4 regions of the Pseudarthrobacter sp. CC12 genome follow, and region 2 is predicted to be linked to each of the others. Evidence: riboswitches for the same ligand, from Rfam matches in the RefSeq annotation. Region 2 holds a riboswitch; each other region holds the start of a gene.

Evidence for each region. A riboswitch is a leader RNA that binds a small molecule or an ion and turns the genes downstream of it on or off. The one in region 2 is predicted to bind S-adenosylmethionine.
Region 1: it holds a riboswitch for S-adenosylmethionine, as region 2 does, so the genes downstream of both, PV772_RS05280 (bifunctional o-acetylhomoserine/o-acetylserine sulfhydrylase) here and PV772_RS19915 (aminotransferase class V-fold PLP-dependent enzyme) in region 2, are expected to answer to the same signal.
Region 3: it holds a riboswitch for S-adenosylmethionine, as region 2 does, so the genes downstream of both, PV772_RS07130 (cobalamin-independent methionine synthase II family protein) here and PV772_RS19915 (aminotransferase class V-fold PLP-dependent enzyme) in region 2, are expected to answer to the same signal.
Region 4: it holds a riboswitch for S-adenosylmethionine, as region 2 does, so the genes downstream of both, PV772_RS00140 (DUF1737 domain-containing protein) here and PV772_RS19915 (aminotransferase class V-fold PLP-dependent enzyme) in region 2, are expected to answer to the same signal.

Annotation. Positions count from the first base shown of each region.
Region 1 is NZ_JARDJH010000004.1:174,451-178,181, forward strand. It holds gene PV772_RS05280 (bifunctional o-acetylhomoserine/o-acetylserine sulfhydrylase) at 50-1,372, opposite strand; SAM riboswitch class IV at 1,416-1,531, opposite strand; gene PV772_RS05285 (VOC family protein) at 1,692-2,330, shown strand; gene PV772_RS05290 (DUF222 domain-containing protein) at 2,654-3,731, shown strand, end outside.
Region 2 is NZ_JARDJH010000041.1:12,501-16,231, forward strand. It holds gene PV772_RS19910 (class I SAM-dependent methyltransferase) at 1-194, opposite strand, end outside; gene PV772_RS19915 (aminotransferase class V-fold PLP-dependent enzyme) at 279-1,694, opposite strand; SAM riboswitch class IV at 1,731-1,844, opposite strand; gene hisN (histidinol-phosphatase) at 1,997-2,809, opposite strand; gene rsgA (ribosome small subunit-dependent GTPase A) at 2,854-3,731, opposite strand, start outside.
Region 3 is NZ_JARDJH010000006.1:96,048-99,778, forward strand. It holds gene PV772_RS07120 (adenylosuccinate synthase) at 1-467, opposite strand, end outside; gene PV772_RS07125 (M14 family zinc carboxypeptidase) at 703-1,767, opposite strand; SAM riboswitch class I at 1,996-2,101, shown strand; gene PV772_RS07130 (cobalamin-independent methionine synthase II family protein) at 2,115-3,323, shown strand; gene PV772_RS07135 (uracil-DNA glycosylase) at 3,524-3,731, shown strand, end outside.
Region 4 is NZ_JARDJH010000001.1:27,919-31,649, forward strand. It holds gene PV772_RS00130 (O-succinylhomoserine sulfhydrylase) at 46-1,254, opposite strand; gene PV772_RS00135 (rhodanese-like domain-containing protein) at 1,255-1,665, opposite strand; gene PV772_RS00140 (DUF1737 domain-containing protein) at 1,662-1,937, opposite strand; SAM riboswitch class IV at 1,951-2,066, opposite strand; gene opgC (OpgC domain-containing protein) at 2,234-3,731, shown strand, end outside.

The DNA of each region.
Region 1 (3,731 bases), on a different contig from region 2:
TGACTTCCCGGCTTGCCGGCCGGCACGTGCTGCGCCCTCGCGGTTGGGTCTAGGCGCCGGTGCCCTTGGCGGCCCGGAAGCCTGCCTCCAGGTCAGCCAGGATGTCGTCGATGTGCTCCAAACCGACGGAAAGCCGGACCAGGCCCGGGTGAACGCCGGCCACAACCTGCTGCTCCGGCGAAAGCTGGCTGTGCGTGGTCGACGCCGGGTGGATGACCAGGGAACGCACGTCGCCGATGTTGGCCACGTGGGAGTGCAGCTCCAGTGCGTCGACGAAGCGCTTGCCGGCTTCCGCGCCGCCGGCCAGGTTGAAGGCGACCACGGCGCCCGTTCCCTTTGGCCCGTACTTGCGGCCACGCTCGTACCAGGGGCTGGACGGCAGCCCCGCGTAGGCGACGGACTCGACGTCGTCCCTTGCCTCCAGCCAGCGCGCAACCTCCGTTGCGTTCGCAACGTGGCGCTCCACCCGCAGGCTCAAGGTCTCCAGGCCTTGGGAAATCAGGAACGCGTTGAAGGGCGAGACCGCCGAGCCAAGGTCGCGCAGCAACTGCACCCGGGCCTTGAGGATGTAGGAGAGGTTGGCGCCGAGCGCGCCGCCTTCGCCGAGGTCGCGTGCGTAGACCAGGCCGTTATAGGTGGGGTCCGGGGTGTTGAAGCCGGGGTAACGTTCCGGGTCCTTGCCGAAATCGAACCTGCCGGAATCGACGATGACGCCGGCGATGGCCGAGCCGTGGCCGCCCAGGTATTTGGTGGCCGAGTGGATGACGATGTCCGCGCCCCACTCCAATGGGCGGATCAGGTATGGGGTGGAAAGGGTGTTGTCCACGATCAGGGGCACGCCGGCCTGGTGGGCCACTTCGGAGATGCCCTCAATATCCAGGACGTCCTGGCGCGGGTTGGACACCACTTCACCGAAGAAGAGCTTGGTATTGGGCTGCACGGCGCCGCGCCACTGGTCCAGATTGTCAGGATCAGCCACGAAGGTCACCGAGATGCCGAACTTCTTCAACGTGTGGGCGAACAGGTTGTAGGTTCCGCCGTAAAGACTGGGGCTGGCCACTATATGGTCGCCTGCCTCGGCGATGTTCAGCACCGCGAACGTCTCCGCGGCCTGGCCGGAGCTCAGCAGCAATGCCGCCAGGCCGCCTTCAAGGCTTGCGATACGTTGCTCGACGGCGTCCTGGGTGGGATTGCCAATGCGGGTGTAGATGGGTGCAAGTTCGGCCAGGGCGAAGCGGTTGGCCGCGCTCTCGGCACTGGGGAACACGAAGGACGTGGTCTGGTAGATGGGAAGGGCGCGGGCTCCGGTGGCGCTGTCAGGCTCCTGGCCGGCATGGATCTGGCGGGTTTCGAAGGACCATCCGTTGGACATCTCAGTCTCCTATGACATGGGCCCGGCATGCTGGGAGCACCACGGGCCGCGCTTGCTCTCCGGCCATTGCCGGACAGCCTGGTCCTCACCCGGGGCACCCCACCGCGGATGGAGGGTTGCCGGCCAGCGAGCCGGGGCTTGGCGCTGGCACTCATGACCTGGGCCCAGTCTAGGAACTTCAATCCGGCCCGGACAGCATTGTGACGAACATGGTCTTGGCGCAGGCCCAGGGGCATTTGGACAGGGACGGCGGCTGCCCAAAATGCCAGTAAGGGTACCCTTAGCTGAGAGCCCGATCACAAAGTGCCAAGATGTTCGCATGCGCATGGATCACGTCTCTTACGCCTGTGAACACGATGGCCTCGCGGCCACTACCGAACGTATTGCAACTGCCCTCGGCGTTGAGGCAGTGAAGGGTGGCGTACACCCCCGCTTCGGAACCCGGAATATGATCATCCCCCTGGCGGGCCACAAGTACCTCGAAGTCGTCGAGGTCCTTGACCACCCGGCGTCGGACAAGGCACCGTTCGGGCAGGCAGTGCGTGCCCGCTCCGCTGCCGGCGGCGGCTGGATGGGCTGGTGCGTCGAAGTGGACGACCTCGCCCCCTTCGAGGAACGCCTGGGCCGCGCTGCCGTGAACGGCAACCGCAAGTTCCCGGACGGCCGCGAGCTGGTCTGGAAGCAAATTGGCATCCTGGGCCTCATCGCCGATCCCCAGGTGCCGTACATGCTCAAGTGGGAGGGCGACCCCTCCCTCCACCCGTCCCACGCTTACGAGAGCAACCTCAAGATGAGCTGCCTGACCATCGCCGGTTCCGCCTCGCGCGTCACCGAGTGGCTCGGTGAGCCCGTGGAGAAGCCGCTCGAGGACGTTGCGGTGGAATGGGTGGCCCCGCACGGTACGCCGGGCATCCTCTCGGTCACCTTTGAGACCGCCAACGGAGCCGTCACCATCTGACCCTTCCCCTTCCTCCCGGACCACTCCGGGGAGGTCCCCGGGTTGTGCCCGGGCAAACTTCGGCCGCCATTGGGTGGTGACAACGGCGTCACCACCCAATGGCGGCCGAATCCATTTAAGCGGCTGCCGCGCCAAAGTGAGGGTCGCGTCTTTTTCTACGCAACGCGTGCTCTTTTTCGCGCCACACATTTGGGCTGCGACATGCAACCTTCGCGTCGAAAACGTACGACGACGGCGGCCCGCTTCGGTGCGCCGGCTCACCTGCGCAGGCAGCGCCACCGGTTTGATCTGTAATTGTCAGACCCCCGTTGGATGCTGTGGGTATGGGAATCGGCGGTGGTCTTGGGGTGATGTTGGAGGGTGTTCGTGCCTCTGTTGCTGCCCTGGATGCGCTGGAGCGGGAGGACGCTTCCCTGGCATCCGGTTTGGATGTTGGTTTCGGTGTTGGTGCTGGTGTGGATGTGTTGCAGCGGCGCTATGAGATCCGGCTGGAGCGGCTGGAGCTTACGTCCCGTTTGGAGGCGCAGCTTGCAGCAGTGACGGCGCAGGACGCCGCCGACGCCGCCGGGTTCCAGGAGGCGATGACCCCGCCGGACGCTTCGATCGAGGACCGCACGTACGGGCAGATGTCGGTGGTGGAGGAGATCGCCGGGGTCCTCACCATCGGCTCCGCCGCAGCAGGCGCGTTGGTGGAGCAGTCCCGCCGGGTCTGTTCCCTACCGCCGGTGTTCGAGGCCCTGTCCACCGGAACCATGTCGTGGCAGCACGCCCGCGTCGTCGCGGACGAAACCGAAGGCCTTGACGCTGTCGGGGCTGCCGGGCTGGTGGCGCACTTCTTCGACCCCGCCGCACCCGATCCGGCCCGGGGTGCCGCGCCCGGTGAACTGGTCCCGTCCCGGTTCCGGGCCAAGATCCGGGGCTGGCGGGAACGCCACCACCCCGAATCAATCCAAAAGCGCCATGTAAAAGGTTTGGCAAACCGGCGGATGGAGTACACCCCGGACCGGGACGGCATGGCCTGGATCTCCCTCTACCTTCCCGGCGATACCGCGTGCGCCATCTGGAACCGGACCACCGCCACCGCCCGCGGCCTCCAAGGCCCCAACGAACCCCGCACGCTCACCCAACTCCGCCCCGACATCGCCGCATCACTGCTGCTCGGCGCCGGCAATGCTCTTGGCGGGGAGAGTGGCGCGGGACCCGCAGGAGTCACCGCCATCGGGAAAGTCCCCACGCCGAGGGCCGACGTCCTGGTCACCGTGCCCGTGTTCTCGCTCCTCGGCCTCACCGACGAACCAGCAATGCTGGACGGCTTCGGCCCGATCCCCGCGTCCATGGCCCGCAAACTCCTCGCCGGTGGCGCGGACTCCTTCTACCGGGTCCTCGTCGACCCGCGGGACG
Region 2 (3,731 bases):
AGCAGCAAGGCGGTGAATTTACCGGTACCCGCCCCGACGTCCAGGGCGTCACGGGCCCCGGCAGGCACCAGCCACCGTGCGGATTCCGCCGGATAGCCGGGGCGGACGCGCTGGTAGTGGCGGCCGCCGTCCTGGAAGCTCTGCCCGAGCTCCGTGCGCCGGCCGTGATCAAGCCTGGGGCCACCCCGAACCACGCGTGGCCTCCTTCCGGTCCTGCCTGCGGATGTCCTTCGAATTTACCGCATGGCCGGTGCCGGCAGGCAGCCGCCGTTACCCCGCTAGTCGTCGAGGCAGGGGGCCGCGCCGGCCGTCCCGGGGGTATTGGGTGCCCAGTGCGGGTAGGTGCGGAAGTCGTTGGCGGGCACCCAGCGGCCTGCGTCCACCACGTAGTCCCACCCGAGTCCGTTGCTGCGCAAAGCCCGGATACCGGCAAGGAGGCGTTCAGCATCCTCCAGCCGCGAGCCCACGCCGAAACTCGCCCGGAGGGAGCCGGACGGCAGGCCCAGGCGCTTCAGCAGGGGATGGGCGCAGAAGCGTCCGTCCCGCAGGCCCACGCCGTGCTCTGCGGAAAGGTAGGCGGCCACCAGCCCTGCGTCGTAGCCCTCGACGGAGAAGTTGACCACGCCGATGGTGTCCGTTTCCGGATTGGTGTCCTTGAAGATCTGGTGGACGGTGACGCCGTCGATGCCCTGGAGGCCCTCCACCAGGAAGGAGCGGATCGCGGACTCGTGCGCATGCCACCTGTCCTGGTCGAGTTCGGCGATGACCTGCGTGGCGCGTGCCAGGGTGGCGGCGCCGAGGACGTTCGGCGAGCCTCCTTCGTGGCGGGCCGGCCCGGTGGCCCAGCTGACGCCGTCGAGCCGTGCTTCCTTGACCGCCCCGCCGCCGGCGAGGTGCGGGACGCCGGAATCCAGCCAGTCAGGCTGGCCTACCAGGACGCCTGCGCCGAACGGCGCGTACAGCTTGTGGCCGGAAAAGGCGAGGTAGTCGACGTCGTCCGCGCTGATGTCCACCCGGCGGTGCGGCGCGAGCTGGGCCGCGTCCACCACGATCCGGGCGCCGTGCTGGTGGGCCAGCGCGGCCAGGGCCCGGATGGGGAGGATCTCGCCGGTGACGTTGGAGGCGCCGGTGACGGCCAGGAGGCTGACGCCGCCCTGTTCGAGTTCGGCGCGGACCGCGTCAAGGGTGCCGGCGATGGTGTCCGCGGCAACGATGCTGCGGTGCGGGACGCCCTGCCACGGCAGGAGGTTGGCGTGGTGTTCGATGTCCAGGTAGAGGACGTCACCGGCGGGCCGTCCGTCCGTCCGGGGCAGGCAGCCCGCCAGGAGGTTCAGCGAATCGGTGGTGTTCCGGGTGAAGATGACCGAATCGTCCGGCCGGCCGCCCACGAAGTCCCGGACGATGCTGCGTGCGTTCTCGTACACGGAGGTGCTGATCTGGGAGGCGTACCCGGCGCCGCGGTGGACGCTGGCGTAGTAGGGCAGGATCTCGTTGAGGTAAGCGGACACCACGGAGAGTGCAGGGGCCGATGCCCCGTAATCAAGGTTGGCGTACCGCACGTGGCCGCCGGTTATCAGTGGTGCTTGGATTTCGGCCCCGGTGACTGCAGCGAGCGGGCGGCCGGCGGCGGCACGGCGTTCGGCAGCAACGGCGGATTCGGTGACGGGTTTGGGGGAGACGGTGGCAGTTGTCACAGAGACCTCACTTGTGTACAGGACTCCGGCGTACGGAATCCGCGCTTGCCGCATCCACTCCGGACCGGCCTGGTCGTCACCCGGGGCACCCCGCCGCGAATGGAGGGTTGCCGGCCAGCAAACCGGGGTTTTGCGCTGGCACTCGTGACCTGAATAAAAGCGTAGGACATGGGGCGGCCAGGCTGGAAGCCGGGCCAATTGTTAAGGGCTTTATTACGCAATATCGAATAAACGACGCCGGACACCTCCTTCTGGAGGTGTCCGGCGTCGCAATATTCGTCCAAGCGGGCAAACCGTGGCAGTTACAGCAGATCGTCCAGGTAAGGGTTGAGGCGGTGCAGGACCTCGGAGTGCAGGATTGAGTTGGTGGCCAGCGCGTTCCCGCCGAACGGTCCGTCCTCGCCCTCGAGGGAGGTGAACCGGCCCCCCGCCTCGACCACGATCGGCACCAGCGCAGCCATGTCGTAGAGGTTGAGTTCCGGTTCGCAGGCGATGTCCACGGAGCCCTCTGCCACCATGCAGTACGACCAGAAATCGCCGTATGCCCGGGTCCGCCAGACGTCCTCGGTCAGCCCGAGGAAATCGTCGAGGTTGCCGCGTTCCTTCCAGCCGCTCAGGCTGGAGTAGGAGAGGGAGGCGTCGGAGAGGCTGGACACGTTGGAGACGCGCAGCCGGGTGGCAGCTGCCAGGGACCTGCCCATGTAGGCGCCCATGCCCTTTGCCGCCCACCAGCGCTTGCCGAGGGCCGGGGCGCTGACCACGCCCACCACGGGTTCGCCTTCGTCCACCAGGGCGATCAGGGTGGCCCAGACCGGGACGCCCCTGACAAAGTTCTTTGTCCCGTCAATGGGATCGATGATCCAGCGCCGTGAACCGTGCCCGGTGCTGCCGAACTCCTCGCCCAGGACGGCATCGCGGGGCCGGGAGCGGGAGAGCTGGCCGCGGATGGCTTCCTCTGCTGCCTTGTCGGCGTCGGTGACGGGCGTCAGGTCCGGCTTGGTCTCAACGTGGAGGTCCAGGGCCTTGAAGCGGCTCATGGTCTGGTCATCCACGGAGTCGGCCAGGACATGGGCCAGGCGCAGGTCATCGTTGTAGCTCGAAGCGGGTTGGATCATGGTTACAAACTACCGTCTGCGGACGCTTCTGCCGGGAGAACGCGTCAGTTGACGCTGCCGAGCTCCTTGGTTTCCTGTGCTTCCATGCGCGGATCCGTGCCGAGCAGGCGCCGGAGCGACGCCAGGCGTGCCGGGCCGGTGGGACCTGCGTGCCCGCCTGCCACCCAGTCGTCGAGGCCGCAGTTCACCGCGTTTGCCGTGTGCTTGCACCCGCGTTCACAGTTTTCGATGCCAGGGGAGAGGTCCGGGAAGGAGCGCAGGATCCGGTCCGGGTCCACATGGGCCAGTCCGAAGGAACGGATACCGGGGGTGTCAATGATCCAGCTTCCGGCCGGCGCGTCAGCCAGGCGCAGGGCCAGGGCCGACGACGACGTGTGGCGGCCACGTCCGGTTACGGCGTTGACGCCGCCGGTGGCCCGCTCGGCACCGGTCAGCGCGTTCACCATGGTTGACTTGCCCACGCCGGAGTGCCCCAGCATCACGGTGACCCTGCCGTCGAGGTGGGCGCGGAGGGCCGCCACCGCAGTGCTGTCCAGCCGGGCGGAGAGGCCGTCGTCAGAGCGCGCGTCGATCCCGGAAGCCTGAGCGTCGGCGGTCTTGCTGATGATCACCGGGAAGTCCAGGTGCGTGTAATTGGAGAGGAGCTCGGCGGGGTCCTTGACGTCGGCCTTGGTGACCAGCAGGATCGGCTCGATCCCGGCGTCGTAGGCAGCCACCAGGGCACGGTCGATGAACCCGGTGCGGGGTTCCGGGTTGGCAGCCGCCACCACGATGACCAGCTGGTCCGCGTTGGCCACCACCGCCCGCTCCACGGGGTCGGTATCGTCGGCGCTCCGGCGCAGGAGGGTGTGGCGGTCCTGGATTTTCACCAGGCGGGCCAGCGTGTCCGGCGCGCCTGACACGTCCCCCACGAGCGATACGA
Region 3 (3,731 bases), on a different contig from region 2:
AGGATCGATTCGTCAAAGACATCCTGGACGCGGATGCCCAGCCGGGCAACCTTGTCCATGTAGGCAGGGCCGATGCCGCGGCCGGTGGTGCCAATGGCCCGGCTGCCCAGGAAGCGTTCGGTTACCTTGTCCAGCACCTGGTGGTACGGCGCCACCAGGTGGGCGTTGGCGGAGACCCGCAGCTTTGAGGTGTCGGCGCCACGCGCCTGGAGTCCGTCGATTTCCTGGAAGAGGGCCTCCAGGTTCACCACGCAGCCGTTGCCGATGATGGGAACGGCGTTGGGGCTGAGAATGCCGGCCGGCAGAAGCTTGAGTTCGTACTTTTCACCGCCTACGACGACGGTGTGCCCGGCGTTGTTGCCGCCGTTGGGCTTGACGACGTAGTCAACACGGCCGCCCAGCAGGTCGGTGGCCTTGCCTTTTCCTTCGTCGCCCCACTGGGCTCCTACGATCACAATTGCTGGCATGGGATCCTCCCCCATTCGTTCGGGCTGCCCGGGCCCGGCCACCAGGTGGCAGGCCGATGCAGCGCCGTTCATGAGAATGCCCCGAACAGACCGGCCTTCGCACAGCCGCAGCACGGCGCAGCGAAGCAAGAGTTCCGGGGCTCTTACCACCCAAGTTTAGCCGATAGGGCACTTCGTCCACTGTTGTGGCCCGCCGCGGCCGTTTCTGCCAAAAGGCCGCGGCGGGCGGTGCCGCCTATTCGTCCTCAGCCTCCCCGGCGGGGCGGGACGTCTGTTCGGCGAGTGTGTTCCAGAAGGAGGTGTCGGCGTCGGCAATGGACCCGTCCGCGATGGCTGCGGCCGTGGAGCTCAGCGTGGTGACAGTCTGCTTGATCAGGTAGCCGTTGCTGCGCTGCCCGAGAGCATAGCCGTCCAGGTAGTGGTCCGACATGCCGCGCATCTCGAAGAGCAGGGTGGCGATGCCGTACTCCACGGAGATGCCGTTTCGGCTGATGGTTTCGGCGCTGCCACCCTGGTACTTGCCCAGGTGTCCCCAGCCGGTGGAGTCGACGTTGTTGAAGACCACGGCGCCAAGCTGCTTTGATTTTTCGACGACGGCGGGGTCGGCGTTGGGGGTGGTGGGGTACAGGATGGAGCCGGATACCAGCTTGCCGTCACGCTCGGCCCGGGTGCCCTGGTGGTGCAGGTCGATCATGTAGTCGATCCGGTACTTGCGCATGACGTTGTTGTGCAGCGCCTGGGTCTCCGGCTGGACCTTGGCCACATGGTCGCGGTTCAGGTCCACGCCCTCGGCGTTGTAGCGGGTGAGGTTGCGGTCCCCCTTGGCAAGGTAGTTTTCCAGGGAGAAGTTCACGTCCCCCATGGCCCCGTCCGCATTGAGCATGGGCACCACCAGGATGTTCACGCCTTTGAGGATGTCCGCGGATTTACCGGTCCCCAGGTGCTTGATGAACTCCATGGCGCCCTCGGTGGTGAGCTGCTCGTTGCCGTGCTGCTGGGTCAGGTACAGAATCGTGGGCTTGGCGGGGTCCGAAATGTACTTGACCAGGTGGATGTCGCGCCCCTTGACCGTTTGCCCGATGACCTCCAGCTCCATTGCCGGCTGGCGGGCGTCCTGGTCCTTCAGGAATGAGACCATCTGTTCGTACGTGGCGAGCTTGGAGGTGGTGATCTGGCCGTTGCCGTCGTAATTGGGGCCTTCGCCCACAGCGTGTGCCAGCGGGGCGGGTCCTGCGACGACGGCCAGCGCCAGGGCTCCGGAGGCGGCGAGGGTCCTGAAATTTGCCAGGGATTTATTCACAGTGCGTTACCTCTTTCGAGTGCATCGGGGCGCCACCGGCCAGCTCCGTTGCGGCGGTGGCATGTGACCTCAGCCAACCAAGCTTAACGAAACCTGTCAACAGGCTGGACAAAGTCTGTAAGTATGCTGCTGGCCGCCGGGCAAGGGCAGGGAAGCAGCCGGGCAGCGGGCCGCGACATAAAGCCGCACGGACTTGCCCCAAGGTGGGTCTCTCGATTTAGTGAGAGTGAACCATCCGGAGCGGCCGAGAGACCTGGCTCGATGACGCCGCAGCAACCACGGTCCAGCAGGATTCCTGCCGGACCGAAGGTGCTACTGCCAGGACCGATGGAAAGGAAGATTCCAGCATGCCCCTGAACACCGACCACATCCGCGTCACCCACGCCGGATCGTTGCCCCGCACCCCGGAACTCATCGCGGCCAATGCCGCCAAGGAAACCGACGGCGTCACCCCTGAATTCCTGGACCTCCTGGAAACCTCCGTGGTGGACGTGGTCCGGCGCCAGAAGGACCTCGGGATCGACATTCCCAACGACGGCGAATACGGGCACACGATGGCCAACTCCGTGGACTATGGCGCCTGGTGGAACTACTCCTTCGCACGGCTGGGCGGCCTGGAGCCAACCAATGTGGACCGCTGGGCCGATGCCCAGGTGCACCGCTCCTCCCCCGGCAACATTGTCCTGACCTCCTTCCCCGACAGGCGCGACCGGCAGGCGTTCAACGAGGCCTACAACGACCCGTCCTCGGGCATCCTGTCCCACCGCAAGAGCGTGACCCAGCCCAAGATCGCCGGACCCCTGACCTACACGGGCCAGGACCTGGTGGCATCGGACATCAAGAACCTGAAAACCGGCCTCGCCGCCGCCGGGTTGTCGGACGGCTTCGTGGCATCCCTCTCTCCCGGCTCGTGCGCCCGCGTGGCCAACGAGTACTACAAGTCCGATGAGGAACTTGTCTACGCCTGTGCCGATGCCATGCGGGAGGAATACAAGGCCATCGTCGACGCCGGCCTCACCGTGCAGCTCGACGATCCGTCCCTGGCCGAGAGCTGGGACCAGATCAATCCCGAGCCCAGCCTGGAGGACTACCTGAAGTTCATCCAGCTGCGCGTCGAGGCCACCAACTGGGCCCTCCGGGACCTGCCCCAGGAACAGATCCGGCTGCATGTCTGCTGGGGTTCCTGGCACGGCCCGCACACCACGGACATCCCTTTCGCCGACATCATCGGCTCGGTGCTGCAGGTCAACGCGGGCGCATACTCCTTCGAGGCAGCCAACGTCCGCCACGAACACGAATGGCGTGTATGGGAGGACACCAAGCTCCCCGAGGGCAAGGTCATCATCCCGGGCGTCGTGTCGCATGCCACCAACGTGGTGGAACACCCCGACCTGGTGGCTGACCGCATTGTCCGCTTTGCCGACGTCGTGGGCCGCGAAAATGTCATTGCCTCCACCGACTGCGGCCTGGGCGGCAGGGTGCACCCACAGATCGCCTTCGCCAAGCTGGAGGCCCTCGGCGAGGGTGCTCGCCGCGCCACCAACCGCCTCTGGTAGTCCGTCGTACCGCTGCGCCGGCTGTGCCTTCCATCACCGGAAGGGGCGGCCGGCGTTTCGTTTCCCCGGGCTTGGTAAACTGGCAGAGGCCGACCAGGAATCGGCCCACCCCAACTAACCGCCGTTGATGATCCGCGCCGCCGCGCGCCCATTTTCACCGGTGGAAGCAATATCAATCCCCGCAGGAGAACCAGCACTTCATGACAGCCCTGGCCCCAGAAACATTCCACGAACAGCTCATGAGCCGCCGCTACGAACCCAGCGTTGCCGCCGTCAATGAACTGTGTGATTCCCTGCAGGAGGCCAAGCCCGGAACCGTGGTGCCCTATGTGGACCCGATGCACGACGTTGAGGAATGCCGCATCATCAGCCTGTTCTCTAACATCGGCGAGGCGGACCCGTCCGGCT
Region 4 (3,731 bases), on a different contig from region 2:
GCCAGGGAATCTGCGCGTCGAAAACGGGGAGGCGCGTCGAAAACGCTAGATCTGCTTCAGCGCCTGCTCGAGGTCACGGAGGAGGTCCTCCGGGTCCTCGAGCCCTACCGAGAGCCGCACCACGCCGTCGCTGAGCCCAATGGCGGCCCGCCCCTCCGGGCCCATGGCGCGGTGGGTGGTGGTGGCCGGGTGCGTGATCAGGGACTTGGCATCACCGAGGTTGTTGGAAATATCGATGATCCGCAGCCCGTCCAGGAGGGCGAATGCCGCTTCCTTGCCGGAACGCCCGCCGGTCGGGGCCAGTTCGAAGGTCAGGACCGTTCCGCCGGCACTCATCTGCTTGGCGGCCAGCCCGTACTGCGGGTGCGACTTCAGGAGCGGATACTTCACCCAGCCCACCGCCGGCTGTTCCTCCAGCCATTCAGCCAGCCGCAGCGCGGTGGCGGACGAGTGGTTGACGCGCAGGCCCATGGTTTCCAGGCCCTTGGTCAGGACCCAGGCGTTGAAGGCGGACAGTGCGGGGCCGGTATGGCGCATCAGCTGCTTGACGGGTCCGTCGATGAATTCCTTGGTGCCCAGGATGGCACCGCCCATCACCCTGCCCTGCCCATCGATGTGCTTGGTACCCGAGTAGACGATGACGTCGGCGCCGAGGTCCCCGCAGCGCTGCAGCAGGGGAGTGGCAAAGACGTTGTCAGCCACCACGGTGGCGCCGGCCGCATGCGCCAGCTCACTGACGGCGGCGATGTCGACGATTTCCTGCATGGGGTTGGACGGGGACTCGAAGAAGACGGCGGTGGTGGGCTTGGACAGGGCTTCGCGCCACTGGTCCAGGTCCGGACCGTCCACGAAGACCGTTTCCACACCCCAGCGCGGGAGGATCTCGTTCAGGATCACAAAGCACGAACCGAACAGCGAACGGGCAGCCACCACGCGGTCGCCGGCAGCCAGCAGGGCACCCAGCGCGGTGAACACGGCAGACATGCCCGACGCCGTCGCAAAGCAGGCTTCGGTGCCTTCCAGCAGCCTGAGCCGTTCCTGGAAGGTGGCAACGGACGGGTTGCCGTAGCGGGAGTAGACAAAGCGCTCGTCCTCGCCGGTGAAGGCGCGTTCAGCTGCCGCAGCGGATTCGTAGACGAAGCCGGAGTTCAGGAAGATGGCCTCGGACGTTTCCTGGAAGTTGGAGCGGTCCAGGCCGCCGCGGACTGCCTGCGTATCGGGGTTCCAGCCGGGGGCGTCTGGGTTGAAGGTCACTTAGTTCTTTCCGAGGTTGGTGGGGAGGCCGCGGTTCTTCCAGCCGTTGACGGTGCGTTCGCCGTAGCGGTCCGGCTCGCCTTCGAAGCCCTCCAGCACGTTGTAGGCGGTAAAACCGGCCTGGGTGGCGGCAGTTGCAGCCGCGATGGACCGCTGGCCGGAGCGGCAGAGGAAGAGCAGTTCCGCCTGGGGATCCTCCGGCGCCTGCGCCTGGAGGTCCTTGACGAAGTCGGGATTGGGGATGCCGCCGGGGAAGGTCCACTGGATGAACAGGGGATCGTTGTCCGTGGCCTTGGTGTCCGGGATGCCGATGTGGGCCCATTCGCCCTCGGTGCGGACGTCCACCAGGATGGCGCCCTTCTCCAGCTTGGCCCAGGCTTCCTGGGGCGTCAGGTCTCCGGCGTAGCTCATGCGTGGCCCTCGCCGTCGAAATCGCCTTCAAGGCCGGCGTCGAGCTGGTCCACCGCGGTGGCGACGGCGGCATCGGCTGAGGCGATCGCGGCCGGAAGGACGATTGCCTGCGCCACGATGACGCTGGTGCCGTTGAAAGTAGCTGCCGGGCTGCCGTGCAGCACGTAGCCGTCGGCGAGTGCGGCGGAGATCCGCTCGCAGAATTCACGGGTGTCCGCGCCGGTTATCAGGCGGTAGGACAGTCTTTCGTCAAGGGCGGGTGCGTCGGACACGACGGATCTCCTTCTCTCACGCTTGCAGCTCGAATCGGTCGATATGCCGAGTATTCACCTGAGGCACCCCGCCGCGAAAGGGAGGGTTGCCGACCGGCAAGTCAGGGCTTGGCGCCGGTACTCATTACTCCCCAAAAACGTAACACCTGCCGCGCCAAGCCGCATCGCCGACGTCGTCATGTTCCGTCATTGAGCTGCCCGCCATGCGGCACGTAGCCTGCTGCGGACCGATAAGGTTCATACCGGGGGGCGCCGCCCCGTATCCAGAGCAATGAGCACCGGGGGTCCTTGTCAGCATGCGGGCACACGTATCGCACCACCGCGCCGCCATCCGGCGTAACCGTCCGCGTTCCGCCGCGGCCTGCCTGGCCGCGGTTCTCATCGCCCTCCTGGCAGTGGTGGCCCCGGCAGCCCCGGCGCGGGCGGCCGGACCCGCGCCGGACAGGGGCAAACCCTGGCTGGGGGCGGTCCTCGAATGGGGTGAGGATACCGCCGCGGGCTTCAGCGACCGGCTGGGCGCAACCCCGGCGCTCTACGGCCATGACATCACCATGCCGTACCGCGAATCCGAGCGGAATGACATCGGGGGCTTCCTGCAACAGACCGCAGCGAAGGGCGCCCACGCCATGCTCACGGTCAAGCCGTCCGTGCCGCTGGACCAGCTCGGCGCCGCGGAGGCGCAAGCGTTCGCAGCACAGGTGCGCGACCTGACCGCGGGATTCAAGGGCCAACTGCTGGTCCGCTTTGCCCCCGACATGAACGCCAGCTGGGTGGCCTGGGGCCAGCAGCCGGCTGCGTACCGGCAGGCTTTCCAAGCGGTGTCGGCAGCCTTCAGGAAGGACGACGGCGGCCGGGCCACCATGGTGTGGGCGCCCTACCTGGGGAAGGACTACCCCTTCGACCGGAACAGGAATGCGCCACAGCCGGGAAGCGACGGGTTTTCCCTCCTGGATACAAATGGGGACGGAACCTGGAACGGGAGCGACAGCGCCTATGCCCCGTATTACCCGGGCGACGACGCGGTGGACTGGGTGGGGTTGGCCGCCTACCATGACGACACTGCCGGCGCGGCCGCCGTCAACTCCCTGCCGCACGCCGGCGAACTCGAAGACATGCTGACGGCCTCCGGCAACGAAAACTTCTACGGCACCTACGCCGAAGGACACAAAAAGCCCTTCCTGCTCCAGACCTCGGCCTTCTACAGCCCTGCATCCGGCGGGGCGCCCGAGGCGGACATCAAAACGCGCTGGTGGGACCAGGTGGTGGCAACTGCCACCTCTCCGCATTTCGCCGGAACGGCCGCCGTGGTGTGGGACGAACGGACCAGCACGCGGGACACCGGCGTAGCAAGCATCAGCTGGCTGCTCACGGGAAGCCCGGACATCGCCAAAACTGCCTTGGACCGGTTGAAGGCATCGCCCATGGTCACCGGGCCTGTCACAGATGTGGCGTCCGCAGGCACCTACGTGCGGGCTAATACGCTCTCTGGCGCGGCCCCGTGGACCGTTGCTGCCGCCATGGCCATCCTCCTGGTGGCCCTGTGGCAGGTCCCGCGCCGGATCAACGCTGCCACGGCCTGGAGTTACCAGGATCCTTCTGCCAGGGATTCGCGGGTGGACCTGCTGCGCGGGATGGCCATTGTCTTCGTGGTGGTCAACCACCTGGGCATGGCCTCGCTGTTCCAGCTGCTCACCCAGGAGGCGGTGGGCTTCGTATCAGGCGCTGAGTTGTTTGTCCTGTTCTCCGGCCTGGTGGTGGGCATGGTGTACGGGCCCAAAGCGAAGGAGGATTTCG